Regions from separate parts of the Providencia sp. Me31A genome, predicted to be linked through region 3. Evidence: predicted binding sites of a transcription regulator. Region 3 holds the regulator's gene; each other region holds the start of a gene.
What was found. The regulator PurR, encoded in region 3, represses purine synthesis genes. The targets are predictions, from matches to a motif close to CANGCAAACGTTTGCNTG.

Region 1 (5,490 bases), on a different contig from region 3:
GGGCAAGATAGCGGTTTTATTGGCCGTGTTGGTGAAGAGGCTTTTGGGCATTTTATGCAGAAAACCCTATTTGATTTAGGGGTTGATACGAGTGCGATGGAATTTGATGAGAATTATAAAACTAGCACAGTATTAGTATCTCTACATGAAAATGGCGAACGAGAGTTTTCTTTTTTAGTGTCACCTTCAGCCGATCAGTTTTTGAGCGCAAAGAATTTACCGAATTTTAGTCATGATATTTTGCATTTTTGCTCATTGGCATTGGTACATAATACTTGTCGAACAACTTTATCAACAGCGATAAATGATCTTAAACAAGCAGGTGGTTTATTGAGCTTTGATATTAACATTCGCCCACAAATGTGGTCTTCCCCTGATGAGATGCACCGTGTTGTTGATGACTATGCAAAGCAGGCTGACATTTTAAAACTTTCGGATGATGAGCTCTTGTGGCTAACAAAGGAAAGTCGCTTTGAAAATGCGATTGCTAAATTGCGAAATTACCCGGCTAGATTAAAAGTCGTGACGCAAGGGGCTAAAGGGTGCCAAGTATTTACCTCTTCAGTAGAAATGGCGGTTAGTGCATATCTAGTTGAAAGTATTGATACAACTGGTGCGGGTGATGCATTTATGGCGGGCTTACTTGCGGCAATATCTGAGTTTGGACTTGCAGAAACAAAAGCGAGCTTAATGAAAATAATTTCACAAGCTACGGCATGTGGTGCACTAGCAACCACTAAAAAAGGTGCCATTGCGGCGGCTCCCACAAAAGATGAATTGTTTGAATTTATGAAATTACAACCACCATTACATCAACGAGAGGTTGTTTAACCGCGTTGTCTGCTAAAGGTGGTAATGTTGCCACCTTTTAATCAGATATAGACTCATTAATTGACTAATGTTGGGGGCGGGGTAAGTTTTATTTCCTCTATTTTGGAGTATGATATCGAATCAATTCTATTTAATCATATTTCATTACGGATAAACTATGTTGTTGCGTTCAGGAGTAGCACTGGCTATTTTTTCTTATATTCTGTGGGGAATAACACCTTTATTTTATCGCTTACTTCCTGGGGCGGAACCATTAGAACTTCTTGCTGAGCGTCTTATTTGGTCAGTACCAATTCTTTTTTTTATTCGTTTAATTATTAAAAATAAGTCCTTGTGGCGTCAAGTTTGGGCAGATAAAAAATCAATCATTTTATGTTTATTTAGCTCGGCTGTTATGGCTATTTCATGGACTACATTTACTTATGCACTAACGCATGGGCAAGTGCTTGCAGCTAGTTTAGGTTATTTTATTAACCCATTGTTTTCTATTTTGCTCGGTATGCTTTTTCTTAAGGAACGACTTGTTTTTGCAGAAAAAATGGCTGTTATTTTTATTTGTGCAGGTGTTGGCTATCAGATTTGGCAGTATGGGGAGTTACCTGTATTAGCATTAGTGATGGGAAGCGCATTTGCAATATACGGTTTAATTCGTAAATACATTCGGTTTGATGTGATTACATCGCTATTTTTAGAAGCACTTTGGTTATTACCTATCGCAATAGGAATATCATGGTGGTTAAGGTCGAACGGCTTAAGCGCTGTTGCTAAAGGGGATTGGCAAGTTCACGTCCTTTATATGTTAGCGGCACCTGTAACGATTATTCCATTGCTGTTTTTTACTGCGGCGATTAAACGGACATCACTTACCGTGATTGGATTGGCACAATATATAGAGCCTACGATCCAATTTTTACTTGCTGTATTTTTATTCAATGAAATATTTGATTGGGTGAAAGGGGTGAGTTTTTCATTGATTTGGGTTGGTTTGCTATTTTGTGTTTTAGCGATGTTACATAAGCAATATACTGAACGACTTCACAAGGGACCTTTCATTACCGGTCGTGATGGCCCTCCAGAAACGTAAGGTTTTAATTTTACAATATAATCAAATAATTAAAACTATTCTAAATTTTACCGTTTCCCATTAATAGTAAGGGCAAACGTTTGCGTATATAATCAAGCTTAATCTTTTTGCCGATAAGGTCATCAATAATGAATCAATTAGGTACGGCGCTGTGTGCTTCTGCAACGAAAGTCATGCTACTAGGGGCAGGAGAATTAGGTAAGGAAGTGGCAATTGAATGCCAACGTTTAGGGATTGAGGTCATTGCGGTTGATCGATATGACAATGCCCCTGCCATGCACATAGCACACCGAAGCTACACAATTAATATGCTTGATGGTGAGGGGCTGAAGGAAATTGTCAATAAAGAAAAGCCCGATTTTATTGTTCCTGAAATTGAAGCTATCGCGACAAAAACCTTGGTTGAATTGGAACAGCAAGGGCAAAAAGTGGTTCCGTCTGCAAACGCGGTTTTTCTTACTATGGATAGGGAAGGTATTCGTCGTTTAGCCGCAGAGGAGCTGTGTTTACCAACCTCTGATTATCAATTTGTGGATGATAAAGCGCATTTTATGGCTGCCGCAAAAAGCATGGGTTTTCCTTGTATCGTAAAACCGGTGATGAGTTCATCAGGGAAAGGGCAGAGTGTTATTCGTTCTTCAGAACAGTTGGAACAAGCGTGGGCGTATTCTCAACAAGGTGGGCGCAGTGGTCAAGGCCGCGTCATTGTAGAGAAAATGGTTAACTTTGATTTTGAAATCACAATGTTAACTGTCAGTGCCGTGGACGGTATCCATTTTTGTGCGCCTGTGGGACATCGTCAAGAAAAAGGGGATTACCGTGAATCTTGGCAGCCACAGCAGATGAGTGATGCGGCATTGAAAACAGCGCAAGACGTCGCAGCAAAAATTGTGACTGCATTAGGTGGCTATGGAATATTTGGTGTTGAGTTATTTGTGTGCGGTGATGAAATCATTTTTAACGAGGTTTCACCACGTCCTCATGATACGGGAATGGTAACGCTTATCTCCCAAAATTTATCTGAATTTGCTTTACATGTCCGCGCTTTTCTTGGTTTACCTATTGGGTTAATTCGTCAATATGGGCCAAGCGCTTCGGCTGTTATTTTACCTGACTTGCATAGTAGTAATGTCGTTTTTAGCGACCTTGATGCCGCATTGGGAACGGATATTCAATTGCGATTATTTGGTAAGCCAGAAATAGCTGGAACTCGCCGATTAGGTATTACTTTAGCTACTGCTGATTCCATTGAGCAGGCGCTAATAAAGGCAAAAACTGCGGCTGAAAAAATAAAAGTATCCGGTTAATTTTGAATTTTCAACGTTTATTCACAGTTAACTACAATTTGTTTTCCTTTATTGCTAGATAGCGTTGGGATAATGGTGTGATCAATGCGGTGCAAATTGTGTACCGCTAATTAATGTATTTCTAAAAGAACGGTTGATGTCAGAATAACTATAACTTGTTAATAAAGTTGCTTTATTGGTTGAATAAACCATAGATGGTAAGAATACGTATTGGCTTGATCCTTGTTATCTTAAGAAAATTCTCATTCAAGAGGCCATTTATCTTTTTTCTTAATTCTATTGAATGGATGATTGTCTATAATTAATTGGTTCAAATTCAGCATGAATAGAATAAGGTCAGCAAAATCGCCACATAGAGGGTAAGTGATGGTTCGGTATTTTATTGGTTTGGCATTATTTGTTGTCATTGCAGGTGAGGCTATTGCACAAAACCTTGAAGAGCAATTTAGTTTATGGGCTGCTGATGAGAAAGATAAAATCACCTGCTTTGATGCTCGATCGGATTTTCAATATTGCTTACGGGAATTACCCAATAAAGGGGTGGTTGTGGTTGATCAAGGAGGGCTGGAGGTCTATCAGCTTTATTACTTTGATAATTGGCCTGATGAACCGCAAGACGGGGTTTATCGTATTCGTAAAGAAAATAAAATAGGTTTTGCTGATGCACTTACAGGTAAAATTGTGATTGAGGCAATTTATGATTGTGCGTATCCGTTCAACGGGGGAAAAGCAAAAGTGGGGGTAGGATGTGAAACACAAACTGATGGAGAGCATAGCTGGTGGGTTGGCGGAGAATGGATAACAATTAGTCGTTGAGATTCATATACACATTTAACTATAAGAATAATCGATTCTAGGTATATTTTACGTTTTTTATTATGTTATTTAACAATAATGATGTATTTAATTAAATAATTCATATTAGTTAACTTATTGAAAATAAATTATAATTGTTATGTAGATCACAGTTTTAATCCTATCTAACCTTTCTAAAAACCATTCACCTCAAAAAACAAACCGCTTAATTTTGTATGACACCGCTTAGCGTAACTTCCATCAATATTAGAGTGTAATTCCTTACTATAGACACCATGGCAGAGCTCAATTTCTTATTTATAACAGTTCAACCACTGCCAATAAAAAATCATTTGTGATGAGTACTCTGTAAGCCTATATGGGACTCGATATTATTCATGAATGATAAATGCAAAATCAAAGGCATGTTCGTTTTACCTCAGAAGGGTGCTCTATGAATAAAAATGGTATTTTAAAGCACATTCCGTGGATGATCCTTGGGATCATCGGTGCGGTTTGTTTGGGTGTTGTGGCGCTTAGGCGCGGTGAACACATCAGTGCGCTATGGATAGTTGTCGCCTCTGTGGCGGTTTACTTGATTGCATATCGTTATTACAGCTTGTATATCGCTAAAAAAGTGATGAAGCTGGATGAAACACGTGCGACCCCAGCCGTCATTAATAATGATGGGCTAAACTATGTTCCGACGAATAAAAACGTACTATTTGGTCACCACTTTGCGGCAATCGCAGGGGCTGGGCCATTAGTTGGCCCAGTACTTGCAGCACAAGTTGGGTATCTGCCCGGCACATTATGGCTACTTGCAGGGGTTGTTCTTGCGGGCGCGGTGCAAGACTTTATGGTGCTGTTTATTTCTTCTCGTCGTAATGGCGCATCACTCGGCGAAATCGTAAAAGAAGAATTAGGGCCAATTCCGGGAACCCTTGCGCTTTTCGGTTGCTTCCTTATTATGATTATCATTCTTGCCGTATTGGCACTGATTGTCGTAAAAGCACTGGCAGAAAGTCCGTGGGGGGTATTCACTGTTTGTTCAACCGTACCAATTGCCTTGTTTATGGGGATATATATGCGATATATCCGACCAGGACGTGTGGGTGAGGTTTCGGTAATTGGTATTGCCTTATTGGTGGCGTCTATATGGTTTGGTGGCGTTATCGCTCATGACCCATACTGGGGCCCTGCACTGACATTTAAAGATACCACTATTACTTATGTGTTAGTGGGTTATGCCTTTATTTCTGCATTATTACCTGTATGGTTGATCTTAGCGCCTCGTGATTATCTGGCGACTTTCCTGAAAATTGGGGTTATCGTCGGTTTAGCTATTGGTATTGTTATCCTTAACCCTGAGCTAAAAATGCCTGCGGTGACTCAATTCGTTGATGGTACAGGGCCAGTTTGGAAAGGGACATTATTCCCGTTCTTATTTATCACCATTGCATGTGGTGCTGT
Region 2 (5,490 bases), on a different contig from region 3:
ATACGCTGCATGCCGTGAAGGAGAGCAGCGCCAGCCAGCCATTGAAGCGTTTACTGAGACTGCGACGAGCCACGCTGTGGAGAATTTATCCTATGTGAAGGCCGCGAGAGGATCCAGCGCTTATGCACCCACAGAGAAGCAACTATCAGGCTCGATCCTATGATAAAACTCAGCCAATCAGGATGTTGTTGCCAGATAACAAAATTCACTAGTAGCCCCGCTGGGACCATCATATTATTCATGATAGCGAGAGTTCCAGCGTCTACTTTTGTCGCGCCATAGTTCCACATGAAATAACCGATCCCTGATGCTGCAACACCAAGCCACAGCAAGACCCCCCATTGAAGTGTTGTCGTTGGCATCATTGATTTATTGCCAAATAATAACCAACCAACTAGCGCCACCAACGTTGCCCCAAGATAGAACCATGAAAAAGCCTGATGTTGGGGAATAGGGTGGACTTCCATCAAGCGCTTATATCCCACTTGCCCAATAGCAAAAAAGATATTTGCTAACTGCACAAACAGTAAGCCAAGCCAAAAAGACTCACTCAAGTGGTCATAACGAATGATTGCCGCACCGATCACTGCCAATAGCGAACTAAACAGATACCCTTTACGTAAAGGTTGTCGCTCTAAGAGGTCATAAATTAATGTCACATACAGTGGCGTTAAAACAGTAAACAGTAAAAACTCAGCAACTGTTAAATACTGATAAGCATGAAATACAAAAAGATACATGATCCCGAGTTGGCAAGCACCAACTAGCATATACAGCGCAATCACTTTCGCAGTAAATTGACGCCAACGCAGGAAAGGCAAGAAAACTAACGAGGCGAGCGCCACACGAATTAATACCGAAAACCAGCTATCCACTTGGCCGGCAAGGTATTCACCAATCAGACTAAAAGACGCTGCCCAAAGCAGCGTCGTAATAACAAGTAACCACATAATGCTGTATTCTGCCTCAAACTTAAGAATGTTGAATAGAATACTCGGTTTTTAGCTTTAGTGCTCTTTTTCAATTAATACGGCTTCTAATAAATCCAAATCAACCAATAAAGATTGCAGCGTTTCATTACTGATTTTCTTTGTTGCACGTAAATGGTAAAGTTCACCACGTTCAGCCCGTAAAGCAGTCAGGCGAAAGCGTCGCTCAAGGTCCTCAATCTGTAAATTATGCTCAATTTCATCCAACCCTGCGGTACGTCGTCTTAAATACCCCGTAACGCGAGAAGCAATTTCACTGATATCTTCAGGATCGAGTTTTTCATCCACGTCAGCGGATAAACGCTCTTCCATTTTGTTTAAGCTAACAATTGCAACTTCAGCCATTTTTGCTTTTGCCATGCGAATTTCATTGGCATCGGCTTCTTTATCGCCAACTTTGAAATTACGTAATAGCAGTGGCAGCGCTATCACACCTGCAAAAATAGAGAATAAAATAACCCCTGCGGCAATGAAGACCAACTGATAACGCGCAGGGAATGGCGAACCATCCGTTAAAAATAGCGGGATCGACAATACACCAGCTAAGGTAATTGCCCCTCGAACTCCCGCAAAAGAAGCGAGCCAAAGTTCACGTATCGTATAATGAGCAAATTGCAGTGGTTTTTTCTTTAAGAACAAACGGCTAAACCTTTTCATTAGCCATAACCAACAAAAACGCAGTAACAATAAAGCAAAGTAAATAATTGCCACCGCGGTAAAAAGCATCCAGGTTTCCACGCTTGGGTCTAGCTCAGCTTGGATAACTGACGTTTGCCAGATCCCTGGCAACTGTAGTCCTAACATTATGAAAACTAAACCGTTAAATACGAACTCAAGCATCGACCAAACACTATCAGCACGTAAGCGCATGGCGAGAGGAGCATTACGGATAACGCCAGATTTGGTGATGGTCATCCCCGCAGCAACTGCGGCTAAAATACCTGAAAAACCAATGTGTTCCGCAATCATATAAGACGCAAATGGCAACAACAGCATAAATACAATTTGTGTCGCTGGATCATCACCACTCCAACGGCTCATTAAACGCAGGGACTTACTGTATAGCCAAGTCACCACAATCCCCGCTAATAAACCACCAACCGCGACTTTAAAGAATTCAATGGTGACACCTGAAGTACTAAATACCATCGTGCCCATTGCAATGGCTACCGCAAACTTCAATGCCACCAGACCGGAAGCATCATTCATTAGAGCTTCGCCCTCTAGCACACTCATCATGCGTTTAGGAATGCGCCCTTTACCGACGATGGAAGATAATGCAACAGCATCCGTTGGGGATAACACAGCGGCAAGTGCAAAAGCGGCGATCAAAGGGATACCGGGCATTAACCAATAAATTAAATAACCAATCCCTATCACTGTGACCAGCACTAATACCAGTACTAAAATAAAGATTTCTCGCCCGTTTTGGAAAAATTCACGTGTTGGTGTTTTCCAGCCATCAACAAATAGCAAAGGTGGGATTAACAGAACCATGAACAACTCTGGATCAAAGGTGACATGTAAGCCAAATTGAGGCCATGCCAATAATGCACCAATCGCTATTTGTATAAGAGGGAGTGGAATGCGTATGGGGAGAACTTTAGCGGCAACACCAGAGATAGAAACCGCTAAGATTAGAATAAGAATAGTAAAGAAAATTTCCATGTTGCCCTTACTGATTAATAAGACGACCAAAGCCTAAAATTAGCCTGCCGCCGCATAGTAAGAGATAGCACCGTCCAGACCATGATTATTTGCAATCAAGCCGGTAACGGGTGGAAGCGATGGACTTCCACCTGATTCACCGCTTTATCTCTATTTTATCCTCCGTATCTATTTTTCGGGAAAAAAAATCAGATTTAGCGATTAATTAGCACAATAAATCAAATAGATGACAAAACGAGACGTAGGGACAATACAATATTTCTTAAATTGCAAGACCTGAAGAATAAAACGCCACCAAGAGCACAGCAATAACTACAGTTCCAACATTTAGTTTACGCCACTCACCCGCACAAATACGACCAATGACCAATGCAGCGAAGCCTAACATGATACCTGTCACGATATTACAGGTAAGCACGATGAATACCGCGCACAATAAACCCGACATGGAGTCTACAAAATCATCGAAATTAAGCTTAGAAACATTACTTAGCATCAGTAACCCAACATACATTAAGGCAGGTGCAGTCGCATAAGCCGGGACTAAGTAAGATAATGGCGATAAAAATAGGATCAGGAGAAATAACACCCCAACCACGACCGCCGTTAAGCCTGTACGCCCTCCGGCCGCAGTACCTGCAGCCGACTCAATGTACACCGCCGCAGGTGAAGCCCCGATTGCACCAGCAAAAATACTACTGACGGAGTCGGCTGTTAATGCTTTGCCTCCATCAATAATTTGGCCATCTTTATCCAATAAATTCGCCTGCCCAGCAACAGCACGAATAGTTCCGGTTGCATCAAACACCGCTGTCATTACTAATGCAAGTAGGCTAGGTAGTACCACTGGCTGCAACGCCCCCATGATGTCCATGTTAAAAACAAGAGACAACCCATCTTCACCTAATGAAGGCAGCTTAAAGAAGCCTTGGTATTTCACTGCGGGATCAAAAACTAGACCAATAATTGAAATTGCAACGATGACCAGTAAGACGCCCCCCGGAACACGGCGCTTTTCTAAACCAAAAATAACAGCTAAACCAGCAAGTGACATCAGCACAGGAAATGACGTAAATTCACCTAATGCAACAGGTAGGCCAGCATTTGGATTTTTTGTCACTAAACCAACCCCATTGGCGGCAATCAGTAGCAAGAAGAGACCAATACCAATCCCTGTACCATGAGCGATCCCCATTGGCATATTGCGCAAGATCCAAGTGCGAATACCGGTAATTGAGATGATGGTGAATAAGCACCCCATGAGGAATACTGCTCCTAAAGCCACGGGAATACTAATTTGTTGCCCTAATACTAGGCTAAATGCAGTAAATGCAGTCAATGAAATTGCACAGCCTATTGCCATCGGCAAATTCGCCCATAACCCCATCAATAAAGAACCGAAGCCAGCCACTAAGCACGTTGCAATGAAAACTGCGGTAGTAGGGAAACCCGCTTGCCCTAACATTCCAGGAACGACGATGACAGAATAAACCATCGCTAAGAATGTAGTTAAACCTGCAATGATTTCACGACGAACGGAAGAACCGCGTGCAGTTATCTTAAAAAATGAATCCAATTTGCAACTGGATGAAGCCTGTTGGCCTGACATGGTGTACCTCTGCTGTTAATGGTAAACGAAGGCTTTCTTATATTACTGACGCCTAGCGCATACGTTGACGTAAACGATTACGTTTTTTTTGGAAAATCAAATCATCTGAGAAAAATTCTCAATAAAAACAATGGCGCAATCGTTTGGCTTTAAAGTTAGAATGAAACGTATTATGAGGGAAGCAATTATCGTTCTAAAATGCACCATGGATCAAGTGTTTTTAGCTTTTTTCACACTTAAATACCTTTCTTGTAGAGACGAAATAAATCAATTCATAGCCTCGTTGGAGTGTTATGTCAAAAAAGTCACATGTATTCTCAGCCCCCATATTCTAGGTAAAAATCATTAATTAGCTTTCATATAACTTTTGTTTAAACTGTACGGTTATTTTTATTGATATAATTACAGAATATTTCCTTACATAACGGTTCACTAAAGAAATATTTATTTATGGTAAAGTAACCCGTGCAAACAAAATTATTTTTCTTTGTTTTTATTAGAAAAAATGCACATGAAAAATTGAGTAAATATTATTTATAATATATAAATTCAATTATTATTTATCATAGTTATTATTTCGATAAACTCAAAATAACGAACACTAAAAATATATTTCCATGTCAAATAAAAATACAACAATAATCAATTTCCAACGAGGTATTTTACTGCTTTTTATTTGCTTCCTCACTCTGTATCTCTTGCCGGGTATATATAGCCACAGCCCTTGGAAGCAAGATGAAAACTACAGTTTTGGTATTATCCAAACTATGTATGAAACGGGAGAATGGTTAGTTCCAACCAATGCTGGAGAACCATTTATGGAAAAACCCCCGCTTTATTACTGGGTTGCCACTATCACCTCTCATTTATTTTCTGGTTTTATGCCTCTTTATAATGCAGCTCGCAGTGCAACTTTGTTCTTTTCTATTATTAATTTTTCCTTCTTTGTACTTTTAGCACGCCGTTTTTTCCAAGTGCATACTTTTTCTGATGCACGTATTTGGATTGCTTTTGCGCTCTATGCTTGTGCGCCCGGTGTTGTGCGCCATAGTCATGATATGTTCACTGATGTTTCGCTTATGGCGGGTGCGACGATTGGTCTCTATGGACTATTAGGGCTGATACAGCAGAAAAAAATGACGATGTCTGCGTTTTGGCTTTCACTCGGGACCGTGATCACCATGCTTTCAAAAGGGGTTTTCATTCCAGGTGTACTCTGGATCT
Region 3 (5,490 bases):
TGGATTTGTGGCCGAACCACTTTCAGATGACATGCAAAATGCATCTAACGAAACCCATATCTCCGCACCTGTTCCAGGAAAAATTTTAATTACCTCTGAAAACTCTTTGATTATCAAAATAGAACTAACAAAGGATTTCAATTCCTCCGGCGGATAATACTGTTTTAACATCATTCTTGAGCACTCATTATGTGATGAAGTAATCATAACGCTTTTCGACAACAAAATTAAACACATAAAATCTATATATTAGTAGATAAAAACATAAAAACCTTTTTTATTACGGTTCGTTTCAGAGAGTGTAAAACACATAAAATGAATAAACAGTATAAGTCACCATAAAGCGTGATTCATTAAATTAGTTTATTGATGCGTGATTTCTTTATGTTTCAGATGTTATGTTACAGAGTGTTTAAATGAAGGGGAGCCATGTCGCAGAGGAACGACATGGCTTAAAGTGAACTAGGTTATGATTAATTAGCTTGGCAGTCTGCGTGTTTTAAGGTTTCTTCATTATTATTACGTGTACAACGTTGCATGAAATAACCAATTGCCATTGGAATGATTGTCACAGCCATAACTCCTGTTGTCGCTAGTAGGGGATCAATGGTGAGCGCTGAGACAAGTAAGCTAGCTAAGAAGCATAACCCTAACTGCAATGCATTTTGTAGTGCGGCTGCTTTACCACTCGCACTTGGGAAGGTATTTAAGGCCTTAGAAACTGCGATAGGATAAGAAGCCCCGTTCATCGCTGCCATAAAACAAAATGGGATCAAAATCATGGTTAATGATGGGGTCGTATAAATAGCCATGATGAATAGGATGGCCATACTCACTGCATAGCCAATGAGTAACAACGGGAACAACGTATTTGCGCGTACTTTAGCTAATACAATGCGGCAACCATAGCCACCAATAATAAAGGCTAAAGTTTGTGGGATATAGCTTAGGCCAATATCTGCTGGGTTAAAGCCCATATTACGTAAAATAAACGGTGAGCCTGTAAGCCAAGCAAAAAAACCAGCACTGCAAGAGGCATAAACAAGCACATTACCACTAAATACTGGCGAGCTGAGCAATTTAACGAATGAAACTTTAGCTTTAGGTTGGTTATCGTCAGTGAGTGTTTTAACTGAAACGTTTTTCAAGAAAAGTGTAGGTAATAAAAGCAAAACCCCCACAGCCATTAAAATCAGGAAAATCGCTTCCCAAGTTTGGTGTTCCAGCACCCAAGCACCTAACAGGGGTGCTAAAGCAGGAGATAACGCAACCAATGGCATTATAGAGGCAAAAACTTTCTGTGTACTCGCTTCGTCGTAACGGTCGATAACAAGGGCTTGCCATAATACGGCCGCGGAGCAAACACCGACGGCTTGTAAAAAGCGTAAGGTTAATAGTTGTGTTGCAGTTTCAACCCAATAAATAGCCAAGCTACTTAAAATAAAAATAGTCAGTCCAACAATCAGAACGGGTTTGCGACCAAGTTTATCTGATAAAGGTCCCCATAAGAGCTGAGCAAATGCAAAACCAGCTAAAAAGATACTGAGAGAAGCACTGATAGCACCTTCTGATGTATGCAATGAGTTTTGCATTGCACCGAAAGCGGGCAGGTACATGTCAATGGCTAAAAACCCCAGCATGCTTAAACCTGCAAGGTAAACCATAAATCCAGGGGAATTTTTTTTCACAGTATTCGACATAATAATTACTTATCTGATATTTAAATAAATGTTAACGGTAGCCCCATTGTATAGGCTATTTTTTTGTGTTGTGAAACGGTAATATTTGGATCTTGCTATCAAAATATTTGAAAGGAGATGTTATGTGGTCTGCGCATGCACTCGAAGTGATTGATGCAGTTGCTCGAACGGGAAGCTTTAGTGGTGCTGCAAATGAGTTGCACCGTGTACCCTCTGCGATTAGTTATACAGTAAAACAAGTTGAGGAATGGCTTGCTGTTCCTTTATTCGAACGTCGCCACCGTGATGTTGCCTTGACGGAAGCGGGCGCTATCTTTATTAAGGAAGGTCGTTCTGTTATCAAAAAAATGACAGAGACAAGGCATCAATGCCAGCAAGTCGCGAACGGTTGGCGTGGGCAATTCAGTATCGCAGTTGACTGCATTGTAAAACCCCAGAGAACTGAACAATTAATTCTTGATTTTTATCGGCATTTTCCTGATATCGAGTTATATATCCATCCAGAGGTATTTAACGGTGTTTGGGATGCATTGGCAGATGGGCGTGCGGATGTTGCAATTGGTGCAACACGTGCATCACCCATTGGTGAGCGTTATAGTTTTCGAGACATGGGGTTTATGTCTTGGATGTGTGTGGCGAGCCCTGAACATCCATTAGCAAAAATCGACTGCAAACTGGCGGATGACCAAATGCGTGAGTTTCCTAGCTTATGCCTAGAGGATACTTCTCGTAATTTACCGAAACGTGATACATGGGCTCTGGATAATCAACGTCGACTTGTTGTGCCTTATTGGGAAAATGGTTTGGCGTGTTTAGTCAACGGGTTATGTGTAGGGATGGTACCAACACACCGTGCTGCACCATTATGTGAAGAAGGTAAACTTGTTGAGTTAGAGTTAGCCCAACCTTTTCCACCAAGCCCATGTTGTTTGACTTGGGTTGAAAAAAACACCTCACCTGCGTTGAGCTGGTTGTTAGACTACCTTGGGGATAGTGAAACACTCAACGCAGAGTGGCTTTCGACTTAAATCATGTGGTTAGCGACGATAATCTATAAACGGGCCATCAGCTACGGAACGGCGCTCAACAAGGCGGGGGTGAATTTCAATTGTTTGAGCGTCTTCGCGCTTGTTCACTATGCGATCGAGCAACATGGTAAATGCCATTTGGCCTAAACGTTCTTTTGGTTGGTGAATGGTTGTTAGCGCAGGGGTAAAATAGCGAGCGTTGCGCACATTATCATAGCCAATAATTGAAATGTCCTGTGGGACGCGCAACCCCATTTCATCAGCGGCGCAAATTGCTCCCATAGCCATAATATCACCGCCGCAAAATACCGCAGTAGGGCGTTGTTTATGGCTTAAAATCTGCATCATGGCCTTATAGCCTGATTCAGGCTCAAAATCTCCTTGGACAATCCATTCATCTTTCAAGGTTATTTTTGCTTCTTCCATCGCTTTTTGGAAACCTGTTAAGCGGCCAATCCCCGTATTTCTCTCTAGTGAACCGGGGATGACACCAATATCTCGGTGCCCACGATCAACCAAGTAACGTCCAGCAAGATACCCACCATGAAAGGAATTATCGATAATGCTATCAGTAAAGTCACCTTGAGATGTCCCCCAATCCATAACAACCATAGGGATATTACGGTAGTCTTCTAACATGCTAATCAAGGTATCAGGGTATTCAGAGCACATAACAAGTAAGCCATCGACTCGTTTTTGCGCAAGCATTTGCAAGTAGGCTTTCTGTTTGCCCAAATTATTATGTGAATTGCACAGGATCAGCGTATAGCCTTTTTCATAACAGCTATTCTCGACAGACTCTATTACTTCAGCGAAATAAGGCGCTTCACTGGAAGTTGCCAACAAACCAATTGATTTTGTGTGATTAACTTTTAGACTACGGGCAACTGCACTTGGTGAATAATTGAGCTCTTTAATCGCAGCCCAAACAGCAGCCTTAGTATCATCAGCCACGAAGCGCGTTTTATTAATAACATGGGATACGGTTGTGGTGGAAACGCCAGCGCGTTTCGCCACATCTTTAATCGTTGCCATGGGGAAAAAAAACTCCTGACCAATAATCGGTCTCTATAAAAATTCTTGTGAAAAATTACCTGCATATTGAGGCATTGAGCCTTTGCTGGCAATAATTTAGCGATTTGTTGTCGATTTTGTCTGATCTAGCGCAAAAACGAAAGAAATAATTGATGTTATAACATGTGATATAGGCACTAGTTTTACTTTTTTGGATATGTATACTCAATAGCCCTAGTTATTGTGCGGTTATTTGTTAGTTCAATTATATTGGATGAGAGGAACTCATGGATACAGATGTTAAATACGGATTACTTGCTGCGCTGGGCTCATTAGCAATGATTATCTTTATTGGTTCACATATTTTCTAATTTTATTTCAACCTCAAGTAGAGCGAATTAAAAAGGGCGAGTAAATCTCGCCCTGAGGTTGTTGACAAAGCGGGATAAAAGCGTGGTTTTTCCCGCTTTGTGTTATCAGCCGAAAATCAATGAATTGATTTTCCTAGTTGATTTTCAAAACCTATATGACTTGCTGCCAAACATAATATGTTTGTCAGCAGTCTGAGGGCGAGTAAATCTCGCCCTGATGTTTAGAATTTAGCTTTTATTACTATGCTAAATTTTCTTCCACAAATTTCCAGTTAACCAGTGCCCAGAAGTTTTCTAAGTATTTAGGGCGAGCGTTACGATAGTCGATATAGTAAGCATGTTCCCAAATATCAACAGTTAACACAGGCTTGTCATCACCAGAAATTGGTGTTGCAGCATTAGAAGTATTAACGATAGCTAAACTGCCATCTACTTTTTTTACCAGCCAAGTCCAGCCAGCACCAAAGTTCTTGGTTGCAGCATCAGTAAATTGCGCTTTAAACTCTGCGAAAGAACCGAATGCCTTGTTAATGGCGTCAGCCACTTTACCAGTAGGCTCGCCACCTGCATTCGGCGCTAAGCAGTTCCAATAAAATGTGTGATTCCAGACTTGTGCAGCATTGTTGAAAACACCAGCTTCGGAATTTTTGATGATTTCTTCTAAGGATTTACCTTCAAAGTTAGTACCTTTGATTAGGTTGTTTAAGTTAACAACATAGGTATTGTGGTGCTTACCATAGTGGTATTCTAAGGTTTCAGCAGAGATATAAGGTTCTAAAGCATCTTTAGCATACGGTAAAGCAGGTAGTTCAAATGACATTGCGTACTCCTTGATTGCTTTTATATCAATATATTTAGGGTGTTTGCTCTTAAAATGAGCGAAAAATTAATTGTCAATTTATCATGACGATTTCGCCTTTTAGGCGATACGTTATTTAATATATTAATGATAACACGATAAACCCTATAAAGGGTAAAGGTAATATAACGTTACTAGTATGTTAACAGAAAAATAAAGTAATTACAGTTTAAAAATCATAGAGATATATAATGTTAGAAATTAGCTGGACAATATGTAGCAAAAAAATAGCAGAAAACTTATTTTTTAACTTAAGTAAACAGAAGATAGAAAAGATGCCTTTTTAAATCTTTGAGTGCTATAGTAATGCCCCTATAAAACTGGCATATTGTATGAAACAATTAGGTTTCACATTATATTGGTCAAAAATATTCTGTTAAGTTGCAGTAACTCGTATTATTTACGGGCTAACTGCAAAATCAGCACTTTTGTTCTAAGGAAGTAAAAATGACGACAATTGAAAGAATCGAGCGCCAAATCAAAGAAAATCCAATTCTATTATACATGAAAGGCTCTCC

Region 1: a site for PurR is predicted at 1,985-2,002, ahead of purT (formate-dependent phosphoribosylglycinamide formyltransferase). Genes of this name have one in related genera too.
Region 2: a site for PurR is predicted at 4,399-4,416, ahead of ACLPIE_RS17015 (NCS2 family permease). Genes of this name have one in related genera too.

What each region holds. Positions count from the first base shown of each region.
Region 1 covers NZ_JBKQGZ010000002.1:135,255-140,744, reverse strand. Annotated here, with positions in the region: gene ACLPIE_RS02000 (aminoimidazole riboside kinase) at 1-831, shown strand, start outside; gene rarD (EamA family transporter RarD) at 989-1,915, shown strand; gene purT (formate-dependent phosphoribosylglycinamide formyltransferase) at 2,044-3,222, shown strand; gene ACLPIE_RS01985 (WG repeat-containing protein) at 3,589-4,038, shown strand; gene ACLPIE_RS01980 (carbon starvation CstA family protein) at 4,472-5,490, shown strand, end outside.
Region 2 covers NZ_JBKQGZ010000021.1:62,594-68,083, reverse strand. Annotated here, with positions in the region: gene metR (HTH-type transcriptional regulator MetR) at 1-163, shown strand, start outside; gene ACLPIE_RS17025 (carboxylate/amino acid/amine transporter) at 51-950, opposite strand; gene ACLPIE_RS17020 (Na+/H+ antiporter) at 1,008-2,657, opposite strand; gene ACLPIE_RS17015 (NCS2 family permease) at 2,920-4,266, opposite strand; gene ACLPIE_RS17010 (ArnT family glycosyltransferase) at 4,884-5,490, shown strand, end outside.
Region 3 covers NZ_JBKQGZ010000005.1:149,118-154,607, reverse strand. Annotated here, with positions in the region: gene ACLPIE_RS05835 (helix-turn-helix transcriptional regulator) at 1-207, opposite strand, end outside; gene punC (purine nucleoside transporter PunC) at 474-1,700, opposite strand; gene punR (DNA-binding transcriptional activator PunR) at 1,823-2,728, shown strand; gene purR (HTH-type transcriptional repressor PurR) at 2,738-3,763, opposite strand; gene sodB (superoxide dismutase [Fe]) at 4,355-4,933, opposite strand; gene ACLPIE_RS05810 (Grx4 family monothiol glutaredoxin) at 5,420-5,490, shown strand, end outside.